2 linked regions of the Skermanella rosea genome follow. Each later gene encodes a partner of the first gene's protein in a complex. Links are inferred from orthologs where the notes say so. Each region holds a gene or a part of one and is shown in the gene's direction. Other genes may lie near its edges. The genes, in order: pabB and JL101_RS12170.

Evidence for each region.
Region 2: the proteins of pabB (region 1) and JL101_RS12170 are in contact, whole or in part, in a solved structure (PDB 8RP0), measured with the Escherichia coli proteins. The link is inferred for Skermanella rosea from one-to-one orthologs.

What each region holds. Positions count from the first base shown.
Region 1 is NZ_CP086111.1:5,282,908-5,292,282, forward strand. The notes cover bases 3,476-6,455. They hold pabB (aminodeoxychorismate synthase component I), read left to right. Parts: upstream 3,476-4,274; coding sequence 4,275-5,636; downstream 5,637-6,455. Other genes in these bases: JL101_RS24695 (aromatic ring-hydroxylating oxygenase subunit alpha), read right to left, coding at 3,476-4,151; JL101_RS24705 (aminotransferase class IV), read left to right, coding at 5,633-6,433. Also shown: JL101_RS24685 (DUF2264 domain-containing protein), read right to left, coding at 1-822; JL101_RS24690 (hybrid-cluster NAD(P)-dependent oxidoreductase), read right to left, coding at 1,698-2,840; more of JL101_RS24695, read right to left, coding at 2,868-3,475; JL101_RS24710 (glycine betaine ABC transporter substrate-binding protein), read right to left, coding at 6,562-7,458; JL101_RS24715 (ABC transporter permease), read right to left, coding at 7,504-8,412; glycine betaine/L-proline ABC transporter ATP-binding protein ProV, read right to left, coding at 8,417-9,375. UniProt on the Escherichia coli protein: Part of a heterodimeric complex that catalyzes the two-step biosynthesis of 4-amino-4-deoxychorismate (ADC), a precursor of p-aminobenzoate (PABA) and tetrahydrofolate.
Region 2 is NZ_CP086111.1:2,646,156-2,655,514, reverse strand. The notes cover bases 4,615-7,578. They hold JL101_RS12170 (anthranilate synthase component II), read left to right. Parts: upstream 4,615-5,781; coding sequence 5,782-6,375; downstream 6,376-7,578. Other genes in these bases: trpC (indole-3-glycerol phosphate synthase TrpC), read left to right, coding at 7,406-7,578; trpD (anthranilate phosphoribosyltransferase), read left to right, coding at 6,372-7,409; cueR (Cu(I)-responsive transcriptional regulator), read right to left, coding at 5,117-5,527; JL101_RS12180 (divergent polysaccharide deacetylase family protein), read right to left, coding at 4,615-5,113. Also shown: tpiA (triose-phosphate isomerase), read right to left, coding at 1-10; JL101_RS12195 (peptidylprolyl isomerase), read left to right, coding at 246-2,126; trpE (anthranilate synthase component I), read left to right, coding at 2,133-3,638; JL101_RS12185 (heavy-metal-associated domain-containing protein), read right to left, coding at 3,702-3,914; more of JL101_RS12180, read right to left, coding at 3,971-4,614; more of trpC, read left to right, coding at 7,579-8,209; cyclic pyranopterin monophosphate synthase MoaC, read left to right, coding at 8,206-8,688; JL101_RS12150 (molybdopterin molybdotransferase MoeA), read left to right, coding at 8,685-9,359. UniProt on the Escherichia coli protein: Part of a heterodimeric complex that catalyzes the two-step biosynthesis of 4-amino-4-deoxychorismate (ADC), a precursor of p-aminobenzoate (PABA) and tetrahydrofolate.

The sequences.
Region 1 (9,375 bases):
GGCCAGTTCGTAGCTGATGCCCCACGCATTGTAGAAGTCGATGCCTTCCGGGTTGTCGAAGAACCAGCCATGCCCGCGGTAATGCCCCATGAAGGTCTTGTAGTGGTGCAGCGGAACCTCGGCGCCAGGGACGCCGAGGTCCTTCAGCACGATGCCGACCATCAGGGGGAAGAAGTGCCAATTGTTGTCGCGGACCTTCACGGTCAGGGCCGGGGACAGCCAAGCGCCGATCCGGTCCCGCTCGGCGGGGGTCAGGCGGTCCCAGATGCGCTCCCGGGTCATCCACAGGATGCGGGCGACATCGGCGGCCTCGACGGTGCGCTGGTTGTAATCCCGCAGGTCGCCCCAGTAGGCGTCGCCTTCCCTGTCCGTCCCGGCCAGCACCCCGGCCCGCAGGACCTCGACCAGATCCACCTCGCCGATGCCGCCGCCGAGCCGGACCACGGGATCGCGGCCGGAATGGATCCAGGCCGCCGCGAGGACCGCCGTCCTGGCGAACCCTTCGAAACCGTTGATCGCATACCCCGCCCCGCTCGGCGCGCCGGGGTACTGGACCCGTTCGCCCCCGGGCGAGCGGTACGTCATGTATCCTTCCATGAAGTAGGTGAACAAAGCCTCGTACCGCTCCTCCACCCCGGCCGCGGGATCGAGAAACGCCGACCGGAGCGCCTCGTCCCGCCGCGTCGGCTCGGATTCGGCCGCCTCGTAGCTCAACCAGCCCGGAATGCCGCGCATCTTGAGATAACCTGCATAGACGCCGCCGAGAAGGAACAGACCTGTGACGAGGAAAAGGAACCACTTACGCGAAAAACGCGACTTCATTCAGAGCCAAACCTCAACGTGCCAGACAAACAAAAGCCGCGGCATCCGGTGCGGACGCGAGTTGCCGAGGCCACGAACCCGGATTGTCTATGCTCCGGGCCGGAATATCTGTGAGTTGTATCTCAGGGATGGCACGAAGGCGAAGCTTTAGGTTGAGAAAATACGGATGCCTTCAAAGTTTTCATGACAATCCCGGGGCTCTCCATAAGCCAGGAAAAGGGGTCGGAGTGGATATGCCGGGGCAACCAGATCCTTGCCCGCCTGATTGGATCGCCCCGGCACCGGCGAATGGCCGGGCGGCAATCAACCTGACGGTTTCACGCCGGAAGAAACCCCACCCCGATGAACGGGATGGAAATCTCATGATAATAGGTGTAAAAGCCTATCATCCAACTCTCCCGAAGGGTCCCGCCATGCCCGACACCGCCGTCCCGGCACACGCCCGCCACCCGGAAACTTCCGGCCGGGCATGCCAGCGATCCGGGCCTGCTTGGCCTTCCCAGGCGTACCCGCGAGAAAACCGGAAGACGGATGGGGCATCGTGCCGGGTTCGGCGACGGACGGCGGCCGATGGAGGAGCCGGGCCCGGGTGCTCGCAGGAGGTTACGGCGAGTGATGACGGATCATGACATTCACGGCCTTACCCCAGGGGTGCCGACGATCGCGCCGGCGGACTCCGAAACCGTGCTTCATGTCCACGCAGCCCGCGGCCAGCCGCCCGTGCCGGTGCCGCGCGACCCACCGGCACGGGAAGAAGTGGGACCCACGCCCGCGCCCCGAACTCGCCGACGGAGCCGCGGTGCATGACGACAGATGATGACGTTTCCGGCCTTACCCCGGGGCGACAGCACCCGATCCGCCGACCGGTTCCCCGCCTACCGGTCCACCACCACGTCGCTGGTCGGCTTGGAGCAGCACAGCAGCACCTGCCCGGCGTCGATCTCGCGCTGGCGGATGCCGCCGCCGTGCTGCATGTCCACGGTGCCGGCGACCAGCTTGCTCTTGCAGGTGCCGCACAATCCCTTGGTGCAGGAGGACGGCAGGCGCATGCCCGCCATCCGCGCGGCGCTCAGGATGGACGTCCCGGCATCACACTCGATCACCCGCCCGGTCTTGGCGAACTCCACCCGGAAGGTGCGCGCGACCGCCTCGGGGGGCGGCACCGGCACCACAGCAGAAGCCGCCGCCGCATCAGGCTGGACCTCGGCCAGGGTCGCGAAGTCGAAGCTCTCCTCGTGATAGCGCCGCATGTCGAAGCCGGCCTCGGCCAGCATCGCCCGTACCGCCGCCATGTAGGGCGCCGGGCCGCAGGTGAAGACGGTGCGTTCCTCCAGGTCCGGCGCGATCAGCCGCAGCATCGGCAGGGTCAGCCGCCCCCGGAAGCCGCTCCAGGCGCGCTCGGTGCCCGTCGTCTCGCAGACATAGGCGGTCGAGAACCGGGGCAGGTTGCGCGCCATCAGGTCCAGCTCGGTCCGGAAGATGATGTCGGCCGGGCTGCGGGCGCTGTGGACGAACACGATGTCCCGGTCCTGGGCAAGGTCGTGGTACGTCCGCGCCATCGACATCAGCGGCGTGATTCCGCTGCCGCCGGACAGGAACAGGTATTTCGGTGCCGGATGGTCGATCGCCGTGAAGTCCCCCAGCGGGCCGACCGCGCGCAGCTCCATCCCCGGCTTAAGGGTGTCGTGCAGCCAGTTGGAGACGGGGCCGCCCGGCACCCGCTTGACCGTGATGGAGATCAGGTGGCCGCGGGTCGGCGCGGAGGAGATCGTGTAGCAGCGGTTGATCACCTGCCCGCCGATCGGCAGGTCCAGGGTGATGAACTGGCCGGGCTTGTAGCGGAACAGGCGCGGCTCCCGCGCCGAGAAGACGAAGGTCCTGACGTCATGGGTCTCGTCCCGGACCTGCCGGCAGACCAGGACGTCGTCGATCTCCGGGTCCCATCCCGGCAGCTCCCGGGTGACCTGGGAGGCCAGGGCGTCTTCCGCGGAGGTCTCCAGGACAGGTGCGTCACTCATCAGCATCACCGGTTTCCTGCTCTCATCTCAGCGTGCGCCGTCGCCCGGACCGCGGGCGGCGTTATGGGCCGACATGCGGCCGACATACCAGTTGGTGAATTTCTCGACGAGCATCTCGGTATGGACCGAATAGGGGCCGGGCTCGTAGGCCGGGCTGCGGGCACCCGCCTGGGCATAGCCGACCAGCTCGCCGTCCTGGTTGTTGGTCGCGGCCCAGACCGAGATCAGGTTGCGCAGGTCGTAGTCCACGCCCTCGACCGCGTCCTTGTGGACCAGCCACTTGGTGCGCAGCAGCGTGCGCTCCGGGCTGAGCGGCAGCACCGAGAAGGTCACGATGTGGTCGCTCATGAAATGGTGCCAGGAGTTCGGCTGGGTCCAGACCGACAGCCCGCCGAGCTTGGCGTCGTTCAACCCGCCCAGCAGCTTCTTGCAGGCCACCTGCGTGTTCATGGTCTGGGACTCGCCGTGCTGGTCGATCGGCAGGCGCTGGGCGCGGTAGCCGGTCACCCGGTCGTCCAGATGGTCCACCTCCCGCGCGCCGATGCCCCGCGCCTCGCACCGGGCCTCCAGGTCGCGGACCAAGCCGTCGTAGCGGGCGATCTGCTCGCGCCCCACGTCGTCCACCTCGTCCGGCGCAAAGCCGAAGCCGTAGGCGAACAGCGGGATCGTCAGTTCGGGATGATTGACCGAGCAGTGGTAGCATTCACGGTTGTTCTCCATCGTGAGCTTCCAATTGCCCTCCTCGATGAGGTCGATCTGCTGCACCACCTTCGCGTTGGCGATGTCGTGGGGTGCGATGTAGGGCTCCAGGTCGCGCGCCATGTCCTCGATGTCGGCCGGCGGCTCGGCGGCCAGGCAGATGAAGATCAGGCCGGCGACGTTGCGCAGATGGACCTTCTTCAGGCCATGGCACGCGGTGTCGAAGCCCGGCCCCATGTGCTCGGCGAACAGCAGCGAGCCGTCCAGGCCGTAGGTCCATTGATGGTAGCGGCAGACGATGTTGCCGACCGTCGTCTTCTCGTCCAGCACCAGCCGGGCGCCCCGATGCCGGCAGACATTGTGGAAGGCCCGCAGGCCCATGTCGTCGTCGCGGGCGATGATGACCGAGGCGGCGCCGATATCCACCACCATGCAGTCGCCCGGCTCCGGCACGTCGGGCTCGACGCCCACATAGATCCAGTGCCGCCGGAAGATGATGTCGAGGTCCGCTTCGAAGATCTCGCCGCTGGTATAGAACGGCGCTTCCAGGCTATAGCCCGGCTTGCGCCGCCGGAGCAGGCTTTCCAAAGAGGATGCAACCATCGTCGACATGCAAAGGCTCTCCCGCGGCAATCGGGCGCTCGTCCCGCCCGAAGCCGATGGTGCGACGGACGGACTGGCCGGGCCTCCGCAAATGCGTCATTTTTCTCTCAAAGCGCGACATCGTCCGAGACCATGATCATCCGAGAGATCGACTGGCGCGACCCCGTCCCGGCCTTCGCCCCCTGGGCGTCGGACTCCTTCGCCGTGCTGTTCGACAGCGCCGCGGACGGGGATGCCCGCAGCCGATGGAGCTACCTCGCGGTCGAGCCCTTCCGCACGATCCTGGCCGGCCCGGGCGGCGTCGATGTGGACGGGCTGCCGGCAACGGGCGATCCCTTCGCCGTGCTGGAGGCCGAGCTGGGGCGGACCCCGATGGCTCCCGGCGCTGGGCCGGCGCCCTGGTGCGGCGGCGCGGCCGGCTTCCTGGGCTACGGCCTGGGCCGCCATCTGGAGCGCCTGCCCTGCCGCCACGGCGACGACCTCGGCATCCCGGACATGGCGATCGGCCTCTACGACGTGGTCGTCGCCTTCGACCACCGGGAGCGGCGCTGCTGGATCACCTCGATCGGCGGGACCGGAAAGCTGGACGCGGTGGCCGCCCGGCTTGAAGCCGCACCTCCCGCCCCGGCGGAGCCGTCCCCTTCCGCCGGGCCGTGGCGGGCGGAGCTGACGCGGGCCGAATACGAGCGGCGGGTCGGCCGGGTGCTGGACTATATCCGGGCCGGCGACATCTTCCAGGCGAACTTCACCGGCCGCTTCACCGCCGGCCGGCCGGCGGCACTGGGCGGTTTCGACCTCTACCGGCGCCTGCGCGCCTTGAGTCCCGCGCCGTTCGCGGCCTATGCCGCCTGCGGCTCCCGGCTCGGCCTCGCGAGCGCGTCGCCGGAACGGTTCCTGAAGCTGTCGGCCGATGGCCATGTCGAGACCCGGCCGATCAAGGGCACCCTGCCGCGCGGCGCCACGGCCGAGGAGGACGCGCGCAATGCCCGCACCCTCGCCGCCAGCGCCAAGGACCGCGCCGAGAACCTGATGATCGTGGACCTGATGCGCAACGACCTGGGGCGCGTCGCCCGGACCGGCAGCGTCACGGTGCCCAGCCTGTACGCGCTGGAGAGCTTCGCCAGCGTCCATCACCTGGTCTCGGTGGTGGAGGCGGAGCTTCGCCCCGGCGTCGGCCCGGTCGGCCTGCTGCGCGCCACCTTTCCCGGCGGATCGGTCACCGGCGCGCCGAAGATCCGCGCCATGGAGATCATCGACGAGCTGGAGGCCTGCCGACGCGGCCCCTATTGCGGCGCGCTGGCCTGGATCGGGTTCGACGGCGCCATGGACAGCAGCATCCTGATCCGCACTCTGATGGTGATGCCGGACCGCATCGCCGCCCATGCCGGCGGCGGCATCGTCTCCGACAGCGACCCGGCGCGGGAGTACGAGGAAATGCTGGTCAAGATCACGCCGCTGCTGCGCGCGGCGGATCCGGAATGGAGGGCGGAGTGAAAATCTGGCTGAACGGTGCGCTGACCGAAGCGGATGTGGCGCGGATCGACCCGGCCGACCGGGGCTTCACGCTGGGCGACGGTCTGTTCGAGACGATCCGGGTCGCGGCCGGGCGCCCCTGCCACCTGGATCGCCACTTGGCGCGGCTGGCCGACGGGGCGGCGGTGTTGGGCATTCCGCTGCCGATGGAGACACCGGAAATCGCCGCCGGGATCGCTTCCCTGCTGGCGGAGACGGAATGGGCGGAAGCGGCGGTACGGCTGACCCTGACGCGGGGACCGGCGCCGCGCGGCCTGCCGCCGCCCGACACGCCCCGGCCGACGCTGCTGGCGACGGCGGCTCCGGCCTCCCCGCCCCCGGCGCCGGCCCGCGCGGTGATCGCCCGCTCGACCTGCCGGAACGAGCTGTCACCGCTCTCCCGGCTCAAGAGCCTGAACTATCTCGACGGCATCCTGGCCCGGCGCGAGGCGGTCGACCGCCGCGCCGACGACGCGCTGCTTCTGAACACCCGCGGCCGCCTGGCCGAGGCCACCGTCGGCAACGTCTTCGCCGTGATCGACGGCGTGCTGATGACTCCGCCCGCCACCGAGGGAGCGCTGCCGGGCATCGCGCGCGGCTTGGCGATCGAGCGCCTGGCGGTGGTCGAGCGCCCCGTGACGGTCGAGGAACTGCTGCATGCCACGGAGATCGCCGTCACCAACAGCCTGGGCGTCAGGCCGGTAGCCACTCTGGAAGGCCGGCCTCTGGAGAGCCGCACCGCGGCCTCCGAACTGGCCCGCGTGATTTTTTCTGCGTAGGTCGGCCTTCGCCCGCAGGGCGAACGCCGACACCATGCGGGAACGTCGGAGTCCGCCGTCGGCGTTCGCCCTGCGGGCGAAAGCCGACCTACGGTGTTTCGAACTCGGCGATCGATGTCAGTGGCCGCTCAGCCGGCCTTCAACTGGCCGGTGACCCAGTATTCGATCCGCTCCGGGTTCTTCTTGATGTAGTTGTCAACCGCCTGCTCGTAGCTGCTGCTCTGGGCCTCGAACATGATCGCCTCGACGTCAGCCAGCGGCAGCACCATGCGGCCCAGGAACTCGTAGGCCTCCGGCTGGTCCTGGTAGAACCCCTTGCGGACCAGCTTGTTGACGCTCTCCAGCCCGCCCAGCGATCCCTTGGGATCGTCCAGGTAGCGCAGCTCGTGCTTGGCGAACATCCAATGCGGGCTCCAGCTGGTGGCCACGATCCAGTCCTTGCGGCGCTCCGCCCGTTCGACGCCGGCGAGCATAGCGGCGTCGCTGGCCGAGATCAGCTGGTAGTCCGTCAGGCCGTAGTCCTTCAGCGCCTGTTCGGACGCCTGCATCAGCCCCGCGCCGGGGTCGATGCCCTGGATCTTGCTGCCGAGCTTCTGCTTCACCTCGGGCTTGCTCAGGTCCTCGATGCTCTTCAGCTCGGACTCCGGGATGTAGGCCGGAACCACCCAGCCCAGCTTGGCGCGGGTATACATCGGGCCGAGATCGTCCACGTCCTGACCGACCTTGTCCAGGTAGGGCTTGTGGGTCAGCGGTTGCCACGACATCAGCATGGCGTCGAGGTTGCCCGACGCGATGCCCTGGTACTGGATGCCGATATCGGCCATGGTCAGCTGGACCGTGTAGCCCATGCGGTCTTCCATGACCTTCTTCGCCAGCTTGGTCACCGCCTCGGCGTCGGACCAAGCCGTCCAGCCGATGTTGATCTTCTTCTCGGCGGCCAGCGCGGGACCGGCCAGTGCGGCCACCATCACGGCGGCGGCGGCCGAGGTTGCGGCGACGCTCAAAGCCCTGGAAAAAATTCCCATCTTCTGTTAGCCTCCTGTATCATCATTCTGATTTTTGCCCGACGCTTAATGCGTCGGGTTCGAACGGGCCGGCGACGGCATCAGCCGTTGCAGGAATGCCGGCATCACGAAGCGGCCCTTGGAGGGTGCCGCGGCCTTGGCCCCGAAGCTCTGGGTGATGCGGTCAAGGATGATCGCGAGTAGCACGACGGCCAGGCCGCTCTTGAAGCCCAGCCCGATGTCGAGCCGCTGGATGCCCTGGAGCACCACGTTGCCGAGCCCGCCGGCGCCGATCATCGAGGCGATCACGACCATCGACAGCGCCAGCATCATGGTCTGGTTGATGCCGGCCATGATCGACGGCCGGGCGTTGGGAAGCTGGACCCGGAACAGCAGCTGGCGGTCGGTGCAGCCGAAGGCGCGGGCGGCCTCCACGATCTCGACCGGGACCTGCTGGATGCCCAGCGCGGTCAGGCGGACCGCCGGGGGCATCGCGAAGATCACGGTGGCGATGATGCCCGGGACCCGGCCCAGGCCGAAGAACATGACGGCCGGGATCAGGTACACGAAGGCCGGCATGGTCTGCATGAAGTCCAGCGTCGTCTTGGAGATGCCCTCGACCAGCTTGCTCCGCGCCATCCAGACGCCGAGCGGCACGCCCAGGATCAGGCTGAGCATGGTAGCCGCCAGCACAAGGCCCAGCGTCGAGATCGTCTCGGTCCACAGGCCCATGGAGACGATCAGCAACAGCGCCACCAGCGTGAACAGCCCGAAGCGCAGGCTGACCCGCCAGCCGGAGAAGGCGGTCAGCAGGGCGATCATCAGCCAGACCGGCAGGGCCAGCAGCGCCCCGTCGATCGTGGCGCCGAATCCGTCCACCACGGCGGCGATGCCGTCCAGGAACGGCTGGAAATTGTCGAGGATATAGTTGACGAGGTCTTCGACCCAGATGTCGAGCGGGATCTGGAAATCCATCGGGTCAGCCCTCCCGGTCCAGGGTCTTCAGCAGGGACGAGGGCGAGATCGAGCCGACCAGCTTGTTCTCGCCGTCCACCACGGGGACCGGGCATTCGGTCGAGGCGACGGTGCGCATCACCTCGTGCAGCGGAGTCTCGGCCGAGATCGGATCGACGTCGGGCAGAAAGGCGTGGACGAAGCGGGGCTGGTCCTCCGCCGCCAGCGCGCGCTCCAGCGAGCTGCGCGACACGGTGCCCTGGTAGCGCTGGTCCTGGTCGTGGACATAGCCGTATTCCTGGTTGCCCCCGGCCAGCTTCTCCAGCGCCGGCTGGAGCACGCCCGGCGTGCGGACGACGGCCGTCGCCTCCTGGAAATGCGCCACGTCGCCGGCGCGCAGCACGCGCGACACGTCCACGTTGCGGAAGAAGGAGCGGACATAATCGTCGGCCGGGTTGCGCAGGATCTCGAAGGGCGTGCCGACCTGGACGATGCTGCCGCCCTCCATGATCGCGATCCGGTCGCCGATCCGCATGGCCTCGTCAAGGTCGTGGGAGATGAAGATGATGGTCCGCTTGTGCTCGCGCTGGAGGCGCAGCAGCTCGTCCTGCATCTCGGTCCGGATCAGCGGGTCGAGGGCGGAGAAGGCCTCGTCCATCAGCATGATGGTCGGGTTGTTGGCGAGCGCCCGGGCAAGGCCGACACGCTGCTGCATGCCGCCCGACATCTCGCGCGGATAGCGCTGGGCGTACTGGCCCAGCCCGACCTGCTCCAGCGCCTCCAGGGCAGCCTCGTGGCGCTTCTGCTTGGGCACGCCTGCGATCTCGAGCCCGAAGGCGGCATTGTCCAGCGCGGTCAGGTGGGGCATCAGCGCGAAGGACTGGAACACCATGCTCATGTCCTTGCGGCGGACGCCGATCAGTTCCTTCTTCGACATCTGCACGAGGTCGCGCCCGTCGAACACGATCTTGCCGGCGCTCGGCT
Region 2 (9,359 bases), 2.6 Mb from region 1 along the record:
GTGCGGGCATGGGCTCCATCTCGTCGTGGGTTGCAGCGAATGTGGGACGCTGTCTAGCAAGCGCGGGCGCGCAATTCCACACCGGCGCGCATCCGCCGGCGGTCCCGGCGGGGGGGGGTGCCCCGGGAAATCCTCTGTTGCCGCTATGGGGACCGGCACCTATGATGCCGCGCCATCGCGGCGGCGCCGTCGCAACGTAGTCATAATTGCCGGTCCGACCGGCCCCGCTTTCAAGACGTTGGAACATGCTTCAAGCCCTGCGCAGCACCGTCGGTTCATGGGTCGTCAAGATCCTGTTCGTCCTCCTGATCCTCAGCTTCGCGGTATGGGGCATCGGCGACATCTTCCGTGGCCGGACCGACACCACCGTGGCCGAGGTCGGGGACGTGAAGATCTCGACCCAGGAACTGGACAACGCCTTCCGCCAGGAGCTGAACAGGCTGCGCCAGATGTTGGGCGGCCAGATCGACGCCGAGCAGGCCCGCCAGCTGGGCTTGGTCGACCAGACGCTGGAGCAGCTCGTCCAGCGGACCCTGCTGAGCCAGGCGGCCGACGAGGCCGGGCTGCGGGTCAGCGACCAGCTCGTGCTGAGCGAACTGCGCGAGGAGCCGGCGTTCCGCAACCAGCTCGGCCAGTTCGATCCGGACCAGTTCCGCCGCATCCTGGCCGCCAATCAGCTGACCGAGGAAGGCTACGTCCAGATCCTGCGCTCGGAGATCAAGCGGACCCAGCTGGTCGGCGCGGTGGCCGCGGGCGCCCAGGCCCCGGCGCCGCTGGTCGAGGACCTGTTCCGCCGGCAGGCCGAGCGTCGGGTCGCCGAGACGATCCTGGTGCCCAACGCCACCATGGGCGACGTCGGCGTGCCCGACGATGCCGCCCTGGCCGCCTTCCATCAGGAGAAGGCGGTCCGCTTCACCGCGCCGGAGTACCGCAAGCTGACGGTCGCCCTGCTGACGGCCGACGACGTCGCCGGCGAGATCGCCGTTTCCGACGAGGACCTGCGGGCCGCCTACGATGCCCGGGCCGCCGAGTTCCAGACGCCCGAGCGCCGGACCGTCGACCAGGTCCTGGTCCAGGACGAAGAGACCGCGCGGAAGATCGAAACGTCCCTCGGCCAGGGCCAGACCCTCGAGGAGGCGGCGGCGGGCGCCGGTGCGGAGGTGCTGACGCTCAACGGCCTCGCCCGCGAGGATCTGCTCGGCGAACTGGCCGAACCGGTGTTCGCCCTCCAGGAAGGGGCGGTCAGCGCTCCGATCCAGAGCCCTCTCGGCTGGCATGTCATGCGGGTCAAGGATGTCGAGCCGGGCAGCGTGCAGACCTTCGAGCAGGTGCGGGACACTCTCCTGGCCGAGCTGAAGCGCGACCGCGCGGTGGACCAGGTCTACGAACTGGCCAACAAGGTCGAGGACGAGCTGGCCGGCGGTGCCAGCATCGAGGACACGGCCCAGCGGCTCGGCCTCCGCGTGACCCAGGTCGAGGCGATCGACGCGACCGGCCGGCGGCCGGACGGCGGCGCGGTGGAAGGGTTGCCCGGCGCCCAGCAGATCGCCCAGGCGGCTTTCGCGCTTCAGCAGGGCGGAACCGGCAATCTGACCGAGATCCAGGGCGGCGACTATTTCATCGCCCGGGTCGACGCCATCACCCCGGCGGCGCTCCGGCCGCTCGACGCCATCCGCGACGAGGTGGTCGCCGCCTGGCAGGCCGAGCAACGCTCCAAGCTGGCGGCCCAGCGCGCCGAGGAAGTGGCTGAGCGGCTGCGGGCCGGCACGCCGGCCACCGAGGCGGCATCCCTGGTGCCGGGCGCCATCGAGGGCGTGACCCCGCCCCTGACCCGGGCCGGCCGCGAAACCGGCGGCCTGCCGCCCGCTTCCGTCCAGCAGCTCTTCGAGATGGCCCAGGGGGAGGTCGCGGTGGCGCCGACCCAGGACGGGCAGCTGGTTATCCGCCTCCGCGACATCCAGCAGGCCGATCCGGCCGCGTCGGAACCGCAGGTGGCGCAGCTCCGCCAGGGCGTCCAGCAGGCCGTCGCGGGCGACCTTCTGGCCCAGTTCACCGACGCGCTGCGTCAGAGCCATGCGGTGTCGATCCACCAGTCCACCGTCGACTCCCTGTTCCAGCGGAACTGATCCACCATGAAGGCCCTGCCCGCCCGTCCCGGCTTTGTCGAAACCTACGGGGCCGGCCGTCCCCAGGTCGTCTGGACCACGCTGGTCAGCGACCTCGAAACCCCGGTCTCGGCCATGATCAAGCTGGCCGATGGCCAGAAGAACTGCTTCCTTCTGGAATCGGTGACCGGCGGCGAGGTACGCGGCCGATATTCCTTCATCGGGCTGAAACCGGACCTGATCTGGCGGTGCCGGCGCGACAAGGTGGAGATCAACCGGCGAGCCCGGTTCGACGCCCAGGCGTTCGAGCCGACCGGCGAGCCGCCGCTCCAGGCCTTGCGCGGACTGCTGGCGGAAAGCCGGATCGACCTGCCGGCCGAGCTGCCGCCCATGGCGGCCGGGCTGTTCGGCTATCTGGGCTACGACATGGTCCGGCTGATCGAGCGGCTACCCGACGACAACCCGGACATGCTCGGCATTCCGGACGCGATCCTGATGCGGCCGACCATCATCGCGGTGTTCGACGGGATCCAGAACCAGATCACCCTGGTCACGCCGGTCTGGCCGTCTGCCGGCCTGGATGCCGAGGCCGCCTACGACCTGGCCCTGGAGCGGCTGGGCGACGCCATCTCGGACCTGGAGCGCAACCTGCCCTACCGGCGCGAGGCGACGGCGGTGACGCGGGCCCTGCCGGAGCCGGTGTCGAACACCACGCGCGAGGAATATCACGCGATCGTCGAGCGGGCGAAGGAGTACATCCGGGCCGGCGACGTGTTCCAGGTCGTGCCCTCGCACCGGTTCAGCGTCCCGTTCGAGCTGCCGCCCTTCAGCCTGTACCGGGCGTTGCGGCGGCTGAACCCGTCGCCGTTCCTGCTGTACCTGGATTTCGAGGATCTCAGCATCGTCGGGTCCAGCCCGGAGATCCTGGTGCGGCTGCGGGACGGCAAGGTGACGATCCGCCCGATCGCCGGCACCCGCAAGCGTGGCGCCACGCCGGAGGAGGACAAGGCCCTCGCGGCAGACCTGCTGTCCGATCCCAAGGAACTGTCGGAGCACCTGATGCTGCTCGACCTGGGCCGCAACGATGTCGGGCGCGTGGCCGAGATCGGCTCCGTGACGGTGACGGAACGCATGGTGATCGAGTACTACTCCCACGTCATGCACATCGTTTCGAACGTCGAAGGAACGATCGACCCGAAATACGACGCGCTGGACGCGCTGTTCGCAGGATTTCCCGCCGGTACGGTATCGGGAGCGCCCAAGGTGCGGGCCATGGAGATCATCGACGAGCTGGAGAAGGCCCGGCGCGGGGTCTATGGCGGCTGCGTCGGCTATTTCGGCGCGAACGGCGCCATGGATACCTGCATCGCGCTGCGCACCGCCGTGCTGAAGGACGGCGTGATGCATGTCCAGGCCGGCGGCGGCGTGGTCGCCGACAGCGATCCGGAATCCGAGTACCAGGAAACGGTGAACAAGTCCCGCGCGCTGATCCGTGCGGCGGAAGAGGCCGTCAGGTTCGCCTCGTCGCGGTGACCATCGCGGTGACGCGGCCGGCGGGAAGCCGGCCGCTCCTCCCGGCGCAGCGGGCGACGGCGGTCAGGCCGCCGACGCCACGCCGTCGAAATCGAACCCGGCGCCTTCGACAGCGTCCTTGACGGCGTCCGCCGACAGGCTGCCGTCCACCGCGACGGTACCGGCCGCCAGGTCGACCTCGACCTTCGCCTGCCCGTCCTTGGCGATGATGGCATTGGTGACCGACCGGGCGCAGCCGCCGCAGGTCATTCCGGATACCTTGTACGTCGTGCTCATGGTTCTCTCCTCGGTGCTTCTGGTTGGATAGTGGACATCGCTTCAGCCGTGGGGCTTCAGCCGTTGGGCTGGCGGTGCTTCAGGACGGCGCTCACGGGCACCAGCGCGAAGCCGCGCGCAGCGACGGCCGGAAGCCATTGCGCCAGCGCGTCGACCGTGGCGTCGTGCGGGTGGCCGATCGCGACGGCGTAGCCCTGCCGCCTGGCCACGGCCTCGACCTTCGCGAGGCTGGCCCGCACCGACGCGGGGCTCATGTCGTGGTCCAGGAAGACATCCCGGCCGACGGTCGGCACCTGCAGTTCGCGGGCGATGCCGGAGGCGACGCTACGCGTCGTGGTGCGGCTGTCCAGGAACATCAGCCCGCGCCGGTGAAGCTCCGACAGGACGGTACGCATGCCCGGCCGGTCCTCGGTGAACCGGCTGCCCATGTGGTTGTTGATGCCGATATACCCGTCGAACGCCTTCAGGCCCTGTTCGAGCCGCCGCAGCAGCTCTCCGCTGCCGGCGCTCACCGTCATGGCGCCCGGCCCGGGATCTATGTCGCCGCCCTGGGGCTCCATCGGGATATGGACCATCAACTCGTGCCCGGCCGCGCGGGCCGCCCGGGTCTGCCGGGGCAGGTCGTTGGCATAGGGCAGCCACGCCAGGGTCAGCGGCCCCGGCAGCCCGACGACGCGGGCGCTCCTCTTGCGGTCGAGCCCCATGTCGTCGATCACGATCGCGATCATCGGACCCGAATGGGGCACCGTGAACGGCAGGGCGTTCTTCAGCCACGCGGGCGTCCCGGGAGCCACCTGGGCGGGCGGCACGGCGGGCGCCATGGGCGGCGGCAGCACGGAGGCCAGGATGGCCGGCGCCGGAACCGGCTTGACCGCCTGGGCCGGCGGCGGGGACTCGGGCGGAACGGCCTCCGCGGGCGTGGAAAGACGGGGAGGTTCGACCGGCGGCGTCTCGATCCGCGGAGCGGTCGGACGCACCGGCGCGGGACGGACGGTCGCGACCTGTGCCGGGGGGCGCTCCGGCTCGTGGCGGTACACGAAGCCGAATATCGCGCCGGCTCCGAACGTGGCGGCGATCGCCGCGGCGGCCAGGGCCACCGGCCTGATGCGGCCGCCGAGCGCCCTCAGCGCGACTCCCCTGGGCAGGGATCTCGGCCGGGCGCGCCGCGGTTTCGACGGTTTGGACTTGGAAGAGGCCATGGGTCAGGCGCAATGCTCCGCCGACGTGGGTGTCGCCAGCGATTCGAGGATGGGACAGTCCGGTCGATCGTCGCCGTGGCAACGGTCCACCAGCGTGAGCAGCGATTCGCGGATGCTGCGCAGTTCGGCGATCTTCGCGTCGATCTCCGCGATGTGGCCGCGCGCGAGGGCCTTCACGTCGGCGCTGGCCCGGCTGCGGTCGCGCCACAGGGCCAGCAGGCTGCCGACGTCCCGGACGGAGAACCCCAGTGATCGGGCATGCGACACGAAGCGCAGGGTCTGGACCTCCTCCTCCGTGTAGACGCGATAACCGTTGGAGCTTCGGCCTGCCGACGAGATCAGGCCGATGCTCTCGTAATAGCGGATCGTCTTGGCCGGTACGCCCGACCGTTTCGAAGCCGTTCCGATGTTCATTGACCAGGTTCCCCATTCGACAGCGCGTTACGATCGGTCGTGATCGTTAACGGATCGTTACTCCACGGAGCTTGCCCATGCGTCCCGTGCCACATCCCGATATGGGGCTTCCAGTGGTGGGAAGGTCAAGGCCCAACCCCATGAACCCCGCCCTATGATCCCTGCCGCGGCCCAAGCGGCGCGCTGGAAATCCGCGGGCGCGCCTTGTAGGGTATCGGCTCACTGTTTCCCATTTGTTTGCCGCGGATTGCCGCATGCTGCTGCTGATCGACAATTATGACAGTTTCACCTACAACCTCGTCCATTTCCTGGGGGAACTGGGCGCCGAGATCGTGGTGAAGCGCAACGACGCACTGACGGTGGCACAGGCGCTCGATCTGCGCCCCGACGGCATCGTGCTGTCTCCCGGTCCCTGCGACCCCGACAGGGCCGGCATCTGCCTGGACATGATCGCCGCCGCCGCCGAACGGCACTTGCCGCTGCTGGGCGTCTGCCTGGGCCATCAGGCCATCGGGCAGGCGTTCGGCGGGCACGTGGTCCGGGCGCCGGCGCCGATGCACGGCAAGATCAGCATGATGAGCCATTCCGGAGAGAGCGTGCTGGCGGGATTGCCCTCGCCCTTCCCGGCGACCCGCTACCATTCCCTGATCGTCGAGCGCGAGACCCTGCCCGACTCGCTCAAGGTGACGGCGGAGAGCGAGGACGGCCTGATCATGGGCCTGATGCACCGCGAGCTGCCAATCCACGGCGTGCAGTTCCACCCGGAAAGCATCGCGTCCGAGAACGGCCACGCGCTGCTGGCGAACTTCGTCCGGATGACCGGCGCCCCGGCGGAGCACGCGGCATGACGGCCGACATGTCGGACATGAAGGCGATCCTGGCCGGCGTTGCCGCAGGCCGGCGCCTCGGCGAGTCGGAGGCCGAGCTCGCCTTCGACATCATCATGTCGGGCAACGCGACGCCGGCGCAGATGGGCGGCTTCCTGATGGCGCTTCGGGTGCGCGGCGAGACGGTGGAGGAGATCACCGGCGCCGCCCGCACCATGCGGGCCAAGGCGGTGCCGATCAAGGCCCCTCCCGGAACGATCGACACCTGCGGCACGGGCGGCGACGCGTCCGGCACCTACAACATCTCGACCGCGACGGCCCTGGTGGTGGCATCCTGCGGCGTCCCGGTCGCCAAGCACGGCAACCGTGCGGCGTCGAGCAAGTCCGGCGCCGCCGACGTGCTGACCGCGCTGGGCGTCGACATCGAGTGCGAGATGGCCCTGGTGCAGCGGGCGCTCGACGAGATCGGCATCTGCTTCCTGATGGCGCCGAGGCACCATACGGCCATGCGCAACGTGGCGGGAACGCGGGTCGAGTTGGGAACCCGGACGATCTTCAACCTGATGGGGCCGCTGTCGAACCCGGCGGGCGCCAAGCGCCAGCTTCTCGGCGTCTTCTCCAAGGAATGGCTGGAGCCGATCGCCCAGGTCCTGGCCCGGCTGGGATCGGAAACCGCCTGGGTCGTCCACGGCTCCGATGGGTTGGACGAACTGACCACCACCGGCGCCTCCCATGTGGCGCAGCTGAAGGACGGCGTGGTCACCCGGTTCGACATCGATCCGTCGCAGGCCGGGCTGCTGCTGTCCAGTCCCTCCGACCTTAAGGGCGGCGACGCCGCGACGAACGCCGAGGCGCTGAACGCGGTCCTGGCCGGCGCCCACGGGGCCTACCGCGACATCGTGCTGCTGAACAGCGCGGCGGCCCTGCTGGTCGCCGGCAAGGCCCCGGACCTGGCCGGAGCCGTTGCCCTGGGCCGGGACGCCATCGACAGTGGCCGCGCACGGACCGTGCTCGACCGCCTGATCGCCATCACCAACAGCGGAGGCTCGGCATGAGCGACGTCCTCACCCGCATCTGTGCCGACAAGCGCGCCCATGTGGCGGCGCGGCGCGCCGAGCGCAGTTTCGCCGAGATCGACCGCGCCGCCCTGAAGGCCGACCCGCCGCGGGGCTTCACGGCATCCCTGCGCCGGAAGCTGGCCTCGGGAGACTATGGCCTGATCGCAGAAATCAAGCGAGCATCACCGAGCAAAGGGTTGATCCGGCAGGATTTCAACCCGGCGGAGCTGGCGCGGGCCTATCAGGCCGGCGGGGCCGCGTGCCTGTCCGTGCTGACCGACATCCCCTATTTCCAGGGCCAGGATTCATTCCTGGTGGAAGCCCGTGCGGCTTGCGAATTACCGTGTCTTCGCAAGGACTTCATGCTTGATCCTTATCAGGTGGTTGAAGCGCGGGCACTGGGGGCCGACTGCATCCTGCTGATCATGGCCGCCCTTGACGACGCGACGGCCCGCGAGTTGGCCGAGGTGGCGGCTCGCTACGGCATGGACGTCCTGGTGGAGGTCCACGACGGCGTGGAACTCGACCGCGCACTTGATCTTCCATGTGAACTGATCGGCATCAATAACAGGAATCTCAAGACGTTGACGGTCGATCTTGCCGTCACGGAGGAACTGGCGGCACGTGTTCCCGCGGACCGCCTGCTGGTCAGCGAGAGCGGTCTCTACGGGCCCGAGGACCTGGAGCGGATGGACAGGGCCGGCGCCCGCTGCTTCCTGGTCGGCGAGAGCCTGATGCGCCAGTCCGATGTGACGGAGGCCACCCGGTCCCTGCTGACCCGCCGGGCCGCCGCATGACCGGCGGCTTCACGCATTTCGACGCCGAGGGACGCGCCGTGATGGTCGACGTCTCCGACAAGGACGAGACGGAGCGGACGGCGACCGCCACCGGGTCGGTCTTCATGGCGGCGGAGACCCTGGCCCTGATCCTGTCCGGCGGGGTGGAGAAGGGCGACGTGCTGTCCGTCGCGCGGCTCGCCGGGATCATGGCGGCCAAGCGGACGCCCGACCTGATCCCGCTCTGCCACCCGCTGGCGCTGACCTCGGTCAAGCTGGACCTGACCTGCGACCCCGGCCGCAACGCCGTGGACATCACGGCGACCTGCAAGCTGAAGGGCCGCACCGGCGTCGAGATGGAGGCCCTGACGGCCGTGTCGGTCGCGGCTCTCACCGTCTACGACATGTGCAAGGCGGTGGACCGCGCCATGACCATCGGCGACGTGCGGCTGGCCCATAAGGCGGGCGGAAAGAGCGGCGAGTACGGGACTCCGCGATGATCTCCGTCGCCGAAGCACGGTCCCGCGTCCTCGCCGCCTTGTCGCCACTGCCGGCCGAACTGGTCGGACTGACCGAGGCGCTCGGCCGCGTGACGGCGGAGGACGTGACCGCCCGGCTCACCCAGCCGCCGGTCTCCATGTCGGCGATGGACGGCTATGCGGTGCGGTGCGCCGACGTGGCGCAGATCCCCGCGAAGCTGCGCCGCATCGGGGAAGCTCCGGCCGGAAACGCCTTCAGGGGGCATGTCGGTCCGGGAGAGGCGGTCAGGATCTTCACGGGCGCGCCGATGCCCGACGGGGCCGACGCCGTCGTCATGCAGGAGGACACCGAGTCGGACGGCGCCACGGTCACCGTCCTCCGGTCGGTCGGTCGCCACCGGCATGTCCGGCTGGCGGGGATCGATTTCCGGCAGGGGCAAGTCGGTATACCGGCCGGACGCATGCTCACGGCGCGGGACATCGGGCTTGCCGCCGCGATGAACTGGCCCTGGCTCCGCGTCCGCCGCCGCCCCCGGGTCGCGATCCTGGCGACGGGCGACGAGATCGTGCTTCCCGGGGAGGCTCTCGGGCCGGGCCAGATCGTCAGCTCGAACGCCTTCGCCCTGGCCGGCCTGATCACGGCCTGCGGCGGCGTTCCGGTCAATCTGGGCGTGGCCCTGGACACGCCGGAG